Regions from separate parts of the Bacillus silvicola genome, predicted to be linked through region 1. Evidence: predicted binding sites of a transcription regulator. Region 1 holds the regulator's gene; each other region holds the start of a gene.
What was found. The regulator Rex, encoded in region 1, represses fermentation and respiration genes when NADH is low (regulators of the CRP and FNR family bind a similar motif). The targets are predictions, from matches to a motif close to TTGTGAAATATTTCACAA.
Positions count from the first base shown of each region.

Region 1 (5,112 bases):
GCATATTTTGAGAAGATGATAAGATCACCTGCTGCTACCTCTAAAGCAACACGCTCACCATTTTCAAGCACTCGGCCTGTACCTACTGCAATAACTTTACCCTCTTGTGGTTTTTCTTTTGCAGTGTCTGGTAATACAATACCACTTGCTGTTTTTTCTTCTGCTTGAACAAGTTCAATTACAACGCGATCACCTAATGGCTTTAGCATGAACAATAACCTCCTCATTTTGTTATGTGAATTTTATTTATTAGCACTCAAGTCACCCGAGTGCTAACACACTTATAATAATAAATAATCTCAATTTCTTTTGCAAGTAAAAAAATCATAATTTTTTCGCAAATTACTATATAAACTTTTCTATATAGAATCCTACTTCTACTACCTTTACTATATGAATCGTTGTTTCCACTACTCGTATGTTACAATATGAAAGGACACCCTAAGTTGTTTTCGCTACACACACAACTTTTTCCTGTCTTCTATTATCATTTCAAATGAGGATTTACGAAAAAAACATAATTTAAGTGACAGTTTATATCGTAGGTAGCATATTTACATGTTATCCTACCTTATCTCATACACTAGAGTTAGAAAGGATGGTTAAACCCTTTGAAAAAACAATATTGGTGGGTTATCGTTACATACATTTTAATGCAGTTATCTTCAATTGCCGGATTACCACTTCTCTTGAAAACTGGACTTTATGATAATAAGGGATTTACTAGAGAGGAGAAATTCCAACTCATAACTGGCCATTGGGCAATCATTAGCTTCTTTATTGCATTATGTATCGTACTTTGGTTACTTAGAACAGATATTCGTGACAGGCATTTAGATAAAATGCGCTCTACTGTTCCAGCTACAATTGGATGGATTTTTATCGGGTTTTTCTTAGCATTTTTCTCACAAAGTATTGCTGGTATGATCGAAATGTATGTATTAGGTATTAAACCTGGATCTGAAAATACAGCAAGACTTATGGATATCGCAAGAACAACACCTTGGTTCCTTATTGTTGTATCTATTATAGGGCCAATTTTAGAAGAAATCGTATTTAGAAAAATTTTATTTGGTACACTTTATAAGAAGTTTAACTTCTTTATTGCCGCTATTATTAGTTCCCTTGTATTTGCGGCGATTCATTTTGATTTTACTCACTTATTGGTATACACTGCTATGGGGCTCGTATTCGCCTTTTTATATGTAAAAACGAAGCGTATTATCGTTCCAATTGCAGCCCATGTTGCAATGAATACATTAGTTGCAGTTGCTCAAGTTTTAGTAAGCAATGAACAAATTCAAGAAATGATTAAAGAAGCTGAAAAAATGCAAGGCTTTATCGGAGGATTTTTTGTATGAGAAACTCACCATTGTTCATGGCTGCATTGTATTTTCTTCTTGGATGTATCTTTACACGTTTCGCCATTACGAACGTAACAGATACAATCTGGAATATGTGGACAATACTATTTGCAGTTATGGCAACAATTGATTTTAATTTGGCACTTCGCCTTATCTTAGTTAAATTCACAAAGAAAAAACAATAATAAAACGCAGAGGTCGCTTCCTCTGCGTTTTATTGTGGATAATTCTTCAAAAAGTACACAAGTGTTTGTAACTCTACAGCTAAATCAATATGATGAATTCTTATATTCTCTGACACATTTAAGCGTGCTGGTGTGAAATTTAAAATACCATGCACGTTCGTTTCTGCCAATCTATCTGCCACAGATTGTGCTACTGTAGCGGGTACTGTTAATATTGCCACTTGTATATCAGTTGATAAACGTTCTTCTAGTTCATCCAAATGATATACAGGAATGCCTCCGATTTCTGTTCCAACTTTCTCTTCACTAACGTCAAACGCCATTTCAATTTTTGTATTATTGTTTTTCGTGAAATTATAATGTAAGAAAGCGGTCCCTAAATTACCTACTCCAATAAGTGCTACACGTGTTATATCATCTTGGTCGAGTGTTTCACGGAAAAATGATAATAAATAATTTACGTTATATCCATAACCTTTTTTCCCTAACGCTCCAAAATATGAAAAATCTCTTCGAATAGTTGCGGAATCAACCTTTACCGCTTCACTCAATTCGGCTGATGAAACACGTTGCTTACCAGAAAGAGATAAGTTTTGGATAAATCGATAGTATAGAGGCAATCGTTTGGCAGTGGCCTGTGGAATTTTTTGCTGATCCATATAACCTCTCCTCTCTTCCTATCTTTATTCATATACTTGAATCAAATACAAAAGTTTAGCACTCATGAATTTCCTTGTATAATAAAGAGAAGAAGTATTCTCTCTTTATTTTAAACTATACACTATTTTTAGTATGATTGAGAAATATAAACATGGCAAAGTTAAGAAATTATTTGAGGTGAAAACATTGATTTTATTACAAGTAAACGCGCTTTCGAAATTATACGGTGCAGAAACGATTCTTGCAAACATAAAATTGGAAGTACAAACGAAAGATCGTATCGCACTAGTCGGACGAAATGGAGCCGGAAAATCTACATTATTAAAAATAATAGCTGGTGAGTTATCTCATGATGGTGGTGAAATTATAAAACCAAAAGATGTCTCAATGGGGTATTTAGCTCAAAATACCGGATTAGAAACGTCTTTAACAATTTGGGATGAAATGTTAACCGTCTTTACACACTTGCAGCAAATGGAGACAAAACTTCGAAGGCTAGAGCAAGAGATGGGCAAAGAAGAAAACTTTTCAAATGCAGCTATATACGAGAAATTATTAGCTGATTATGATCAATTACAATTAGATTATAAAGATCAAGGTGGCTATCAGTACGAAGCGGATATCCGCTCGATTTTAAGCGGTCTTGGCTTCCCAGTTGAAATGCACCAGACGACAATTTCTACATTAAGTGGTGGGCAAAAAACACGATTAGCTCTTGGTAAATTATTATTAACTAAACCAGATTTACTTATTTTAGACGAGCCTACAAACCATTTGGACATTGAAACATTAACTTGGCTTGAACAATATTTACAAGGTTATCCTGGCGCAATTTTAATCGTTTCCCATGACCGTTATTTCTTAGATAAACTCGTTACACAGGTATACGAAATTTCTAATAAGGAAAGCAAACGATTTGTTGGTAACTACAGTAAATATTTAGACTTAAAATCGGCACTATACGAGCAAGAGATGAAACGGTATGAAAAACAACAGGATGAAATTGCTAAACTTGAAGACTTTGTGCAAAAAAATATAGCTCGTGCATCTACAACAAAGCGCGCTCAAAGTCGCCGTAAACAATTAGACAGAATGGAATTATTAACTAGACCATTGGGCGATTCTAAGTCAGCTTCCTTCCACTTTGATATTGAAAAACAAAGCGGAAATGATGTTTTACAAGTGAAAGATGCAACTATTGGCTATGATGAAGATCCGATTATTGAACATGTAACTATGCGCTTAACTCGTGGGGATAGTGTTGCTTTAGTTGGACCGAACGGAATTGGGAAATCCACATTGTTAAAATCACTTGTGAATAAGTTACCTCTACTAAATGGTGATGTTTCTTTCGGATCAAATGTATCTGTTGGTTATTATGATCAAGAACAAGCTAACTTAACATCTTCTAAGCGAGTTTTAAATGAACTATGGGATGAATATCCTCTGCAACCTGAAAAAGAAATTCGCACTATACTAGGCAACTTTTTATTCACAGGGGATGATGTACTAAAGCCAGTATCTTCTCTTAGTGGTGGACAAAAAGCCCGATTAGCTCTCGCAAAGCTTATGATGCAAAAATCAAATTTACTAATTCTTGATGAGCCAACGAACCATCTTGATTTAAATAGTAAAGAAATTCTAGAGAATGCTTTAATTGATTATCCAGGTACTCTTCTATTCGTCTCTCATGACCGCTACTTTATTAATCGTGTAACGACAACCGTTGTTGAGTTATCAACAGAAGGTGCACAAGAATATTTAGGTGACTACGATTACTACGTTGAAAAGAAGAATGAAATGATTGAACGTGCAGAATTTGAACAACAAGAACAGCAAGAAAATCAGGCACCTGTTCAAAAAACTGTAGCTCAAGAAAAATTAAATTATCTCGAAGAAAAAGAGCGTAAACAATTAGAGCGTCAACGCACTCGGAAAATTGAGGAGCTAGAACAAAACATCGTAGAATTTGAAGAAGAAATTGCTACATTAGAAGATCAGCTTTGCTTACCAGAAATATATGCAGATTATGAAAAGGCTAGTGAAATTACATCTAAAAAGCAAACACTACAAGAACAACTTGAAGCTTGTATGGCAGAATGGGAAGAACTGCATATATAAGTGAACTTAAACAAAAAGGATGTCTCGTACGTCGAGGATGTGTGAGACATCCTTTTTATTTTCTATTTTAAAATCAGTGCCTTAGCACATGAAATTATATCAATGATTTTTTGAATATATATACCGTAACTTAAAATATATGAATGATTCGACAAGAACTATCGTTTTACCGACAAAGATTGACAATAGTAGCAACCTATATAATAAGAGGCGGATGTTTCAAAAGTTTTTTGGGGATATCTTCTTGTTTTTTATTTCCCGAAAAAGAATATCTTTAAAGGTCAGACCTCATCCGCTTTATCCACAAGTTTATACACATATCCACCTTTATAAAATAGACATTAAAATAACTTTTCCACATTATCCACATTCTATAAAAAAGTTATACACATTTTATATACACAACAAAACCCATATTATCAACAGATAACATGGGTTTTGTCCACAGGTTGTGGTTAATTTTGTGTATAACTATGCTTCAATATCTAATCCTGGATTTGCATTTAAAGCTAATGTCGCACGTTTTCCTTGTTCGTATGCAATTGTACCTGCAGCTGCAATCATCGCTGCATTATCTGTGCATAAAGATAGAGGCGGGATAATTAGCTCTATATTTTCTTTTTGTGCAAATTCTGCTTCTAAACGTGCACGAAGCCCTTTATTAGCAGCTACTCCACCAGCAAGAAGCACTTGCTTTACGTTATATGCATCCGCCGCACGAGACGCTTTCGTTACAAGTACGTCGATTACACTTTCTTGGAAACTTGCTGCTAAATCTTCCG
Region 1 is NZ_JBNGVC010000013.1:948,308-953,419, forward strand. It holds gene groES (co-chaperone GroES) at 1-209, opposite strand, end outside; gene ACP6L7_RS26915 (CPBP family intramembrane glutamic endopeptidase) at 612-1,361, shown strand; gene ACP6L7_RS26920 (YdiK family protein) at 1,358-1,549, shown strand; gene ACP6L7_RS26925 (redox-sensing transcriptional repressor Rex) at 1,579-2,208, opposite strand; gene ACP6L7_RS26930 (ABC-F family ATP-binding cassette domain-containing protein) at 2,396-4,330, shown strand; gene tsaD (tRNA (adenosine(37)-N6)-threonylcarbamoyltransferase complex transferase subunit TsaD) at 4,802-5,112, opposite strand, start outside.

Region 2 (5,112 bases), 740 kb from region 1:
TTAGTATAATAAAACTAATAGCATTAGTTTTATTCGGAAAGGGAGCTGGAAATATGAGAGTGATACATGAAAAAACGGTATATCAATTGTCATTTTTGCCAAGAGTGTTTCCTGTGAATTGTTACTTTGTCGAGGAAGAAGATGGTTTAACTTTAATTGATGCGGCTTTGCCATATAGCGCAAAAGGAATTTTACAGGCGGCTGAGAAAATAGGGAAACCAATTACTAAGATTGTATTAACACATGCGCATGATGATCATATTGGTGCATTAGACGCATTAAAGGAAGTGATTCCTAATGTTCCAGTCTATATTTCTAAGCGGGACGCAAAGCTTTTAGAAGGAGATACGACGTTACAAAAGGATGAACCGAATATACCAATAAAAGGCGGTGTACCTAAAAAGGTAAAAACAGTACCTGATGTTTTATTGGAGGATGGCGACCGAGTTGGATCGCTTCTTGCGATTATGACACCGGGACATACGCCAGGTTCCATGTCGTTTCTTGATGTACGAAATAAAGCTCTAATTGTCGGGGATGCCTTCCAAACAAGAGGAGGTATGGCTGTTTCGGGACAAATGAAATTTTGGTTTCCGTTTCCTGCAATGGCAACGTGGAGCAAAGAAATATCATTACAAAGTGCAGAGAAGCTAAGCGAATATGAGCCTTCCTTGCTTGCGGCAGGACATGGGGAAATGATAAAGGATCCAAGCACTGTCATAAAACTTGCTATTAAGGAAGCTAAGCGAAATATAGAAAGTATGAAAGAGGGTTAAATTCATGTCACCAAGAATCGGACTTACATTACAAAAAATTGTAGATACAGCGGTAGAAATTGCAGATACAAATGGGATACAAGAAGTAACGTTAGCATCGTTAGCGCAAAGGTTAGGGATACGTTCGCCCTCGCTATATAATCATGTGAAAGGGCTACAGGATGTCCGGAAAAATCTTGGTATTTACGGCATAGAACAGCTGCATAACAGACTGGAAGAGGCGGCCTCGGGTAAAAGCGTGGATGAAGCAATTCATGCATTAGGAGAAGCGTACGTAGCATTCGTCCGAAAACATCCTGGGTTGTATGAAGCAACCTTTTCACGAGATGAAGAAGTAAGAAAAGCAGGTGACGGAATTGTAGAGCTTTGTCTTCGGATTTTACAACAATACGGCTTAGAAGGAGAGAATGCACTTCATGCGACACGCGGATTCAGAAGTATTTGTCATGGATTTGCGTCGATTGAACAGCAGGGGGGATTTGGTTTGCCGCTAGATTTAGATATAAGTTTACATTTATTATTGGAAACGTTTATTAAAGGATTACATGTAATGAGAGATTGAATAAGAGGAAACCTTAGAAGTGATTCTAAGGTTTTTTAGTGCATATAACCAAAAAAGAAATAAATACTCAATCGTGAATGAGCAAAGAAAGATAGGAGTATTCTATGCAAAATTTAACAGGGCTTGAAAATGAGAAGGAGCCCCTACTGATTTAGAGGCTCTTTCTTGCTAAATAATATTATTTAGCAGGCTTTAGAAAAATATATATTGCTAAGAAAAAATTGAAAAACGTAAATACGAAAGGGTCGTGGCTTGACTCAGAATCATAAGCTTCTTGGCTTTTTGTAAGAAAATCGTGGATTTTCATAGTCATTGCTCCTTTGTTATGTAGAGTTTATAAAAGGTAGTTTTTTTAAAAAAACTACCGCTTACTAATTGAGTTGTATTAATAAATAATAAGAAAAATGTAGTGTTACGATTTTTATAGTTGTTAAGTGCAATGAACAAAAGATAAATGAGAAATAACATATGCAAAGGTATAGAAGTGAATAGTGGTTTTAAAGTTAATACATCGATTAAAAGTTTTACATATAAGATTGCATAAACGATAAAGAAGATAACTTTAAATTTACTTTGCATAAGTACATCTTCTTAATATGATTTGTGCGTTAATTATGTAGTTATCATAAGGGGATATTTTTAAAAATTGTATTTTTCTGTAATTATAACATTTTTCTGTTTTTATAAATAGATGTGTTTGGTTTTAGTATGAAGGAAATTTTAGAAAGTTTTTAATGAATATGATTTGAAAAGAATCAAATAATAAATGGTGAATGAAAGAAGAAAGGTAGGAGTATTCTATGCAAAATTTAACAGAGCTTGAAGTAGAAAACTTACGTCATTTAATTGGTGGACACGCAACAATTATTAACAAGTTAGACCAGTATGCACAGGCTTGTACAGATCCACAGTTGAAACAAATGCTACAAAAAGATGCGCAAGATGCACGAAATACGAAACAGCAATTAATGACTTTCCTAGGATAGGAGGAAGCAACAGATGAATGAAAAAGATATGGTAAATGATTATTTAGCAGGATTAAATGCAAGTTTAACAAGTTATGCAAATTATATTTCTCAGTCTGATAATGAACAGTTACATCAAACGTTAATCCAAATTCGTAATCAAGATGAGATGCGCCAACGCAATATGTATGAGTACGCAAAGCAAAAGAGTTATTACAAGCCGGCAGCACCTGCTAATCCAATGATTGTACAACAATTAAAAAGCCAATTAAGTGCGGAATAGTGTGATGAATGAAACGAGCGAATGGATTCGCTCGTTTTTTTTGTTTGGTATATGTCAATAAATATATAATAAATATTTTTCCAGTTGTAACAAATATGACGAAAATTGAATATAACAATTCACAAAAAGGACAAAAGTTTGTTCAATATTTCACAAAGTATCCATGGTTTCTATCGTGGGAATCTCTATAATTAGGAGTGTAAAGAACAAAAGAAATAGACTACATAATCAATTGGGAGAGATTGCTATGAATAGAAACACAAGAAAAATTGCAATTATCGGTACTGGATTAGTTGGATCAAGCTGTGCGTATTCCATTGTAAACCAAGGGATTTGCGAAGAGCTATTGTTAATTGATATAAATCATGAACGTGCAGTTGGAGAAGCGATGGATTTATCGCACTGCATTAACTTTACAAATACAAGAACAAAAGTATATGCAGGAAGTTATGAAGACTGCAAAGATATGGACATTGTTATTATTACAGCAGGACCAGCACCGAAGCCTGGACAAAGCCGTTTAGACACTTTAGGAGCAAGCGCTAAGATTATGGAAAGCATTGTTGGCGGCGTAATGGAAAGTGGATTTGATGGCATTTTCTTAATCGCATCGAACCCAGTTGACATTATTACATATCAAGTTTGGAAATTATCTGGTTTGCCAAGACATCGTGTACTTGGTACTGGTACATCACTAGATTCTTCTCGCTTAAGAACAATTTTATCTGAAATGTTACATGTAGACCCTCGTAGTATTCATGGGTATTCTTTAGGAGAACATGGTGATTCTCAAATGGTTGCTTGGTCTCATGTAACTGTTGGTGGAAAACCAATTCTGCAAATTTTAGAGGAACAAAAAGAACGCTTAGGTGAAATAGATTTAGATGAAATTGTTGAGAAGACTGCAAAAGCTGGATGGGAAATTTATAAGCGCAAAGGAACTACTTATTACGGAATTGGAAATTCTTTAGCTTATATTGCACGCTCAATTTTCAATGATGATCACCGTGTTATCGCTGTTTCAGCTATTTTAGATGGTGAATATGGCGAATACGATATTTGTACAGGAGTACCGGCAATTATTACTAGAGACGGTATAAGAGAAGTTGTAGAACTAAACTTATCAGAAGATGAAGAAAGTCGCTTTGCAAAATCAAACGATGTTTTGCGCGATTATATGAAAACAGTTGGTTACTAACTTATAGGAGAAGGTGAAACAAATGAAGGAATATATAATGTCTCGTGTGTTTAAAGCTTCTGCCGGAATCGCACAGGGTATTTTCGTATCCCTCGGAATTGGTTTACTAATCGAAAATATAGGAAGAATTGTTGATATCCCATTACTTATTACAATCGGAGTTGTTGCAAAATCACTTATGGCACCAGCAATTGGAGCCGGGATTGCTTTTATGCTCGGTGCAAACGGACTCGTAATTTTCTCAGCGATGGTAGCTGGAGCAATTGGAGCTGGTTCAATTTCAATTACTGAAGCCGGTCTCATCATTAAAACAGGTGAACCAATCGGTGCATTATTAACAGCGACTTTAGCAGTTTATATTGGTAAACGATTAAGTGGAAAAACTGCTTTAGATATGATGCTCGTTCCATTTGCAGCAATATTAGGTTCTGGTTTAGTCGGTATTTGGTTAGCTCAAAATATTAGCCCAGTTTTAAATACAGTTGGAGCATTCATTAAAGATAGTTCAGCTGGTAGCCCATTTATCGCTTCTATCGTGATTGCTGTAGTTTGGGGACTATTACTTATCTCTCCAGCTTCATCAGCTGCTTTAGCGATAGCGCTTAGCTTAGATGGCGTTGCAGGCGGTGCAGCACTTGCAGGATGTGTTGCTCAATTTATCGGATTCTCTGTTATTTCAGCGAAAGAAAATAATTTAGGCGGCATATTAGCTCAAGCACTCTGTACTCCAAAAGTACAGTTGCCTAATATTACTAAAAATCCAATGATTCTCGTCCCAACTGTCGTCGCCAGTGCTATAGTAGGCCCAGTATCAGCATTAATTTTCCAACTGGAAGCAGGGAAAGAAATTGCAGGTCTCGGATTAAGTTCTCTTATCGCACCAATTAATTTAATTTCCAGCCAAGGATGGGAAGTTGTCCCAGCGATGGTAATCACTTATATCATCATTCCAGTAGCTGTTTCTTATATACTTTACATTGCTCTTAAAAAAGCAGGTCGTATTCATTCTGGTGATATGACTGTACCGCAATCTTAAATTGAAAATCTCCTTAATAATAGAGAAAAGCAGACTGAAGAAGCCACAGTCTGCTTTTTACATTTTATGATTGTGTTTTACTGGAACACGTACGGTTTCTTTTGCTAATAACAACTGAACGCCGAAGTAAAGTATGCTTGCAAGCGTCATTCCAGAAACGGCATCTACAAAAGCATGTTGCTTCGTAAATAGCGTTGATAAAATAATAAGCGTACCGAAGAACGTAAGGATGTAATACTCAAAAGCATGCTGTTCTCTACGCTTAAAGGCAGCTAACATAATTACAAATGTT
Region 2 is NZ_JBNGVC010000013.1:1,688,953-1,694,064, forward strand. It holds gene ACP6L7_RS30780 (MBL fold metallo-hydrolase) at 54-776, shown strand; gene ACP6L7_RS30785 (TetR/AcrR family transcriptional regulator) at 781-1,338, shown strand; gene ACP6L7_RS30790 (hypothetical protein) at 2,139-2,324, shown strand; gene ACP6L7_RS30795 (spore coat protein) at 2,338-2,586, shown strand; gene ACP6L7_RS30800 (L-lactate dehydrogenase) at 2,834-3,784, shown strand; gene ACP6L7_RS30805 (PTS sugar transporter subunit IIC) at 3,807-4,820, shown strand; gene ACP6L7_RS30810 (phosphatase PAP2 family protein) at 4,878-5,112, opposite strand, start outside.
Region 2: the regulator Rex is predicted to act here: its motif matches at 2,725-2,742, upstream of ACP6L7_RS30800 (L-lactate dehydrogenase).

Region 3 (5,112 bases), on a different contig from region 1:
TTGTACATAGTATTTGAGTTCGTTACAGGGAGTTTATTTTTTCTTACTGTATATGTAATTGGAATAGAACAGGAGCTCATAATCATTTTATCGCTCATTTCTTTACTGCTTATTATTTCAGTTACAGATTTAGTATATATGTTAATACCTAATCGTATTTTAATTTGGTTTGCTTTTTTGCTTATTTTAGAATGTGTTTTTGTACCGTTAGTTACTTGGATAGATAGTATAGCTGGTAGTGGAACTATATTTATTTTGTTATATTGCATGCAAAAGATTTATCCAGCGGGTCTTGGCGGAGGTGATGTGAAATTACTTTCATTACTCGGATTTATAATAGGAGTGAAAGGCATTTTTATAACTTTATTTTTAGCATCTTTCCTTAGTCTTTGTTTTTTCGGAATAGGTATAGCATTAAAACGTATAAAGGTAAGAACTCCAATTCCGTTTGGACCTTTTATTAGCCTTGGAGCAATATGTTACGTATTGGTCATGTATGCAAAATAGAGGAGAGATAGAAAATGAATGTATATATGGATGATCAAAGAAGTTGCCCGTACGGATATGTTTTGGCAACTACAGTAGAATCTACCTTGCGTATGGTTAGGGATAATGAGATAAATATTATTTCCCTTGATTTTAATATGGGATGGCGAAAAAAAAGTGGGTTAGATTTTGTAGAAGCTTTCTGTAGGGAAGGTTTATATGCAAATGAGATTCACCTTCATACAAATGATGTCATCGGCATGCATCAGATGAAACAGAGAATAAAGAGAGGGAAGGAAGAAGGGGAAATTAATCCTTGTATTGTCTTGAAATATGTAGGGAGCTAAAAACTCCAAAGCAAAACTTTGGAGTTTTTAATGTTTCATATGTGCTTGTAAAGGAATAATTTCCTCTGTTTGAGCTGCTACTAATTCAGTTTCTTCTTGTTTAGCAACAGGTGCTTTCTTTGTTAAGTAATGATATACCATACCGACAAATACCGATCCGCCAATAATGTTACCGATTGTAACTGGAATTAAGTTATGAATAGCCCCAGCGAAAGTAATTGTATCAGGATGTGGTGAAACTAAAGATAAGGCAAACAATGATAAGTTTGCAATACTATGCTCATAGCCAGATAAGAAGAATGTGAAAACGAGCATCATTATCATCAATATTTTTGCTGTATCACCTTTTACTTGAGAAGGTAAGAAGCAGGCAAGACATACGAGCCAGTTACATAAAATCGCTTTAAAGAATAATTGCATTGTAGGTGTGTTCATTTTTCCTTCAACGACTGTATTCATTAAATGACCGTGATCGATTGCTCCGAAAATGCCAGTTGCGTAAAATAGTAGGGCAAAGAATAAAGCGCCAGCTAAGTTACCTGCATAACAAGCAATCCAGTTACGAAGTGTATCAGAAATCGTTGTTTCTTTTCGTAAAGTTGCCACTGTGAAATACATTGTATTTCCAGTAAATAATTCAGCACCGCCATACATAATAAGTACGAGAGCAATTCCGAAAAACATGGAAGCAGCTAAATAAGTTGCTGGTGAATCTGCAATGTGAAAAAAGTTACCTAACTTAAAACATAGTACAATAACAAAACCGATATAAATACCAGCAAGTGCAGCACGAATGAAATATTGCATTGGATTTGTATCTAGCATTTGCTTTTTGTTCTTAGCCAGTTTTACAACATAGTCTAATCCTTGTTCTAGCATGAGTAATACGCTCCTTTAGTACATCATCTATAAATACTCCTTATAAGAATAAAGTACATGGAATTGTTCACAGTTTCAATAAGTTTGTGCAATGTTTCACAAAAAGGACATACATAAATTAAGAAAGCGATTACAAAAGGTAGTATAATGGAATTTTTTCTAAAAATAGAGAGGGAATTGAAACAAAAAAGAAAAAGCGCTGTAATTACAGCGCTTTTTCGTCTAAATTCTTTTCTACTTTTACTTCTACTTCTTTCGAGAAGAACCAACCGCCAACTGCGATTCCAACTAATACAATCCAGAATGTAAGTTTCCACGGAGTAGATTCTGGGAATGAATGCGGAATTACATTTAATGCAGGGTGTGCTAATGTATAGATTGCTAACTTCACACCAACCCAACCTACAATTAAGAATGCTGCAGTTTCAAGTCCTGGTTTACGTTTTAATATTTGTACGAAAGCAGTTGCTGCAAATCGCATAATGACTAATCCGATAAGTCCACCTACAAAGATAACAACGAATTGCCCAGTATCAAGACTACCAATTGTACCTAATCCTGTTTTTGGTAAAGTCATTGCTAATGCAACAGCAGCTAAAATTGAATCGACTGCGAAGGCAATATCAGCAACCTCGACTTTAAATACAGTCCACCAAAAGTTCTCTTGTTTTTTCTTTGCTTCTTTTTCTTCTGTATCTTCATCCGTATTCTTTTTAACATACGTTTTAAATAAGTGATTACCAGCGATAAACATAAGGTAAATGGCACCGATTGCTTGCACTTGCCATACATCGACTAAGAACGAAATCATAAATAATGATCCGAATCGGAAAACAAATGCCCCAGCTAATCCATAAAATAGTGCTTTCTTTCGTTTTTCTTCTGGTAAATGTTTTACCATGATTGCGAGAACGAGAGCGTTATCAGCCGCTAAAATCCCCTCTAGTGCAATTAGGATGAGTAATACCCAACCATACTCCAATAATAATGATACATCCATGTACATTCTCCTCTCATTTCTATAAATGCTAAACAAGTGAAGAAGTTCCCCACTGCTTAGCTTCCCCATACTCCTGCGCATCAACGGTGGAAGGAATTGATAAAAACAAAAAAGACCTCTGCCGTTGATAGGCAAAGGTCTTGCTAGACATATGTAATGAAAATGCCAACAAAGCCGGAAGAACTAAGTTCTACGTAATGACGACTTTGTTTCCAAGAAATAGTTCTTGGACGCTACTCCCCTTTGGAGATATGCTATTGTACTCTCATTATATGGATAATTTATACGGTTGTCAACCTGTTAAAATATCTTCGTTTGGATATTTTATTTTTCTTTGTTTTTTACGTGCAAATGAAAAGGCTAATGTTAAAGGCCCCATCTTTCCAAAAAACATCATAAAGATAATAATTGTTTTGCCGATGATTGTTAAGTGTGGCGTCAAATTCATGCTAAGGCCGACAGTTCCAAATGCTGAAAATACTTCAAAAGCACTCATTAATAAAGGAACTCGTTCAGTGATGCTTAAAATTAAAATAGAAAGAAAAATAAACGAAATTGAAATAATGGTAATCGTTAAAGATTTGACAATGAGCGTATCTTTAATGGATTTTTTAAACACGACAATATCATCTTGTTCATGCAAAAATTTAAATACGCCTAAAAACATAATTAAAAAAGTTGTTAACTTAATCCCACCACCAGTTGAAGCACTGCCAGCACCAATAAACATAAGAAGCATCATTAATAAAAGGGAAGGTTTTGATAATGCAGAGATATCAACAGTATTAAACCCGGCAGTGCGCGTCGAAACCGCTTGAAAATAAGCAGCCATACCTTCTTCAAAGGGGGTAAAACCTCTCATGGAAATTGAATTATGAAACTCGAATATAAAAATAAAAGCTGTAGCAATAATATTGACGATTAGAGTAGAAGAGAGCATAAGTTTTGAGTGCAAAGTAAGGTTTTTAAAGTTTTTCTTTCTTTTTATATCTACGATCACTGTAAAACCAATTCCCCCTAAAATAATGAGAGAAGAAATAACAAGATTGACGAGAACGCTATGAGAGTGGGACATTAAATTATCGCTCCATATAGAAAAGCCAGCATTGTTAAAGGCAGAGATAGAATGAAAAAAACTGTAATAGATCCCTTTGGCAATCCCGTATTTTGGTACCCATTCAAAAGAGAGAAGTAAAGTAGCGATACATTCTACAGCAAAAGAAAATAAAAATAATGCTTTTGCAAGACGAATGATTCCACCGACATTTGTTTGGTTTAATGCTTGTTGTAATAAAATTCTGTTTTGAAGACCAATTTTTCTGCCGAGCATGATTGCAATTAAAACAGCAAAGCTCATAATGCCGAGCCCGCCAACCTGTATAAGCGTTAAAATTACACATTGGCCAAATAAGGTAAATACTTTTCCAGTGTCCACAACACCAAGCCCTGTAACCGTACAAGCAGAAACCGTTGTAAATAAGGCATCGAGCCATGAAATAGAAGTTGTTGTAGCAATTGGCAATTTTAATAAGCATGTACCAATAATTGATAGCGTAATAAAAGATAAAGTAAGAACACGGGGAGGGCTCATGCTAATGTTGATCCGTTTCATGTCACATATCGTTCCTTTCAATTTGCTCTTACTAGTATGTGAAGAAGAACTATTATGTATGTTAAAAAAGAAAGAGGCAGAGAATATCTGCCTCTAAGCCATATGCTATATAATTATCCGCGTAATTGTTGTTGAGCTAAAGCAACAAGACGTTTTGTTACTTCACCGCCAACTGAGCCGTTAGAACGAGATGCTGTGTTAGATCCTAAGCTTACACCAAATTCTTGCGCAATTTCATATTTAAATTGTTCAAGCGCTTGTTCTGCACCTGGAACTAGTAATTTGTTTGTTTTTACCATGTTGATACACATCCTTATGAGTAGTCCAGTTCAGCTAAGTACTATCTGAACTGGTACCGTTATTTTATGTGGAAACAACGTGCTCATACGCGGAAGTAATCGGTGTGTTTAGAAGTTCTTGGATAGAAAAAAAGAGTAGCAAATTTGCTACTCTTTTTTCAGTATTGTCGCTGTACCTTCCACGACAATATCATCGGATTGATTATATATGTTTGTTTGCAGCGTAATGATTTTTTTATCGTCACGTTTTTTTATAACTTCTGCCACAACGCGAAGTGTATCACCGATTTTGACAGGAGCACGGAATGAAACGTTTTGAGATAAATAAATCGTATTTTTGCCCGGGAGTTTCGTTCCAAGAATGGTAGAAATAAAACTTGAAACGAGCATGCCATGAGCAATACGTTCTTTGAACATTGTCGTTTTTGCAAAAGAGTCTAGAATATGAATAGGATTTACATCTCCAGTCAATTTTGCGAAATTGATAAC
Region 3 is NZ_JBNGVC010000001.1:1,074,477-1,079,588, reverse strand. It holds gene ACP6L7_RS05720 (prepilin peptidase) at 1-507, shown strand, start outside; gene ACP6L7_RS05715 (cyclic-phosphate processing receiver domain-containing protein) at 522-833, shown strand; gene ACP6L7_RS05710 (formate/nitrite transporter family protein) at 861-1,712, opposite strand; gene ACP6L7_RS05705 (TerC family protein) at 1,918-2,712, opposite strand; yybP-ykoY riboswitch at 2,792-2,966, opposite strand; gene ACP6L7_RS05700 (TrkH family potassium uptake protein) at 3,005-4,324, opposite strand; gene ACP6L7_RS05695 (alpha/beta-type small acid-soluble spore protein) at 4,438-4,623, opposite strand; gene ACP6L7_RS05690 (MaoC family dehydratase) at 4,771-5,112, opposite strand, start outside.
Region 3: the regulator Rex is predicted to act here: its motif matches at 1,797-1,814, upstream of ACP6L7_RS05710 (formate/nitrite transporter family protein).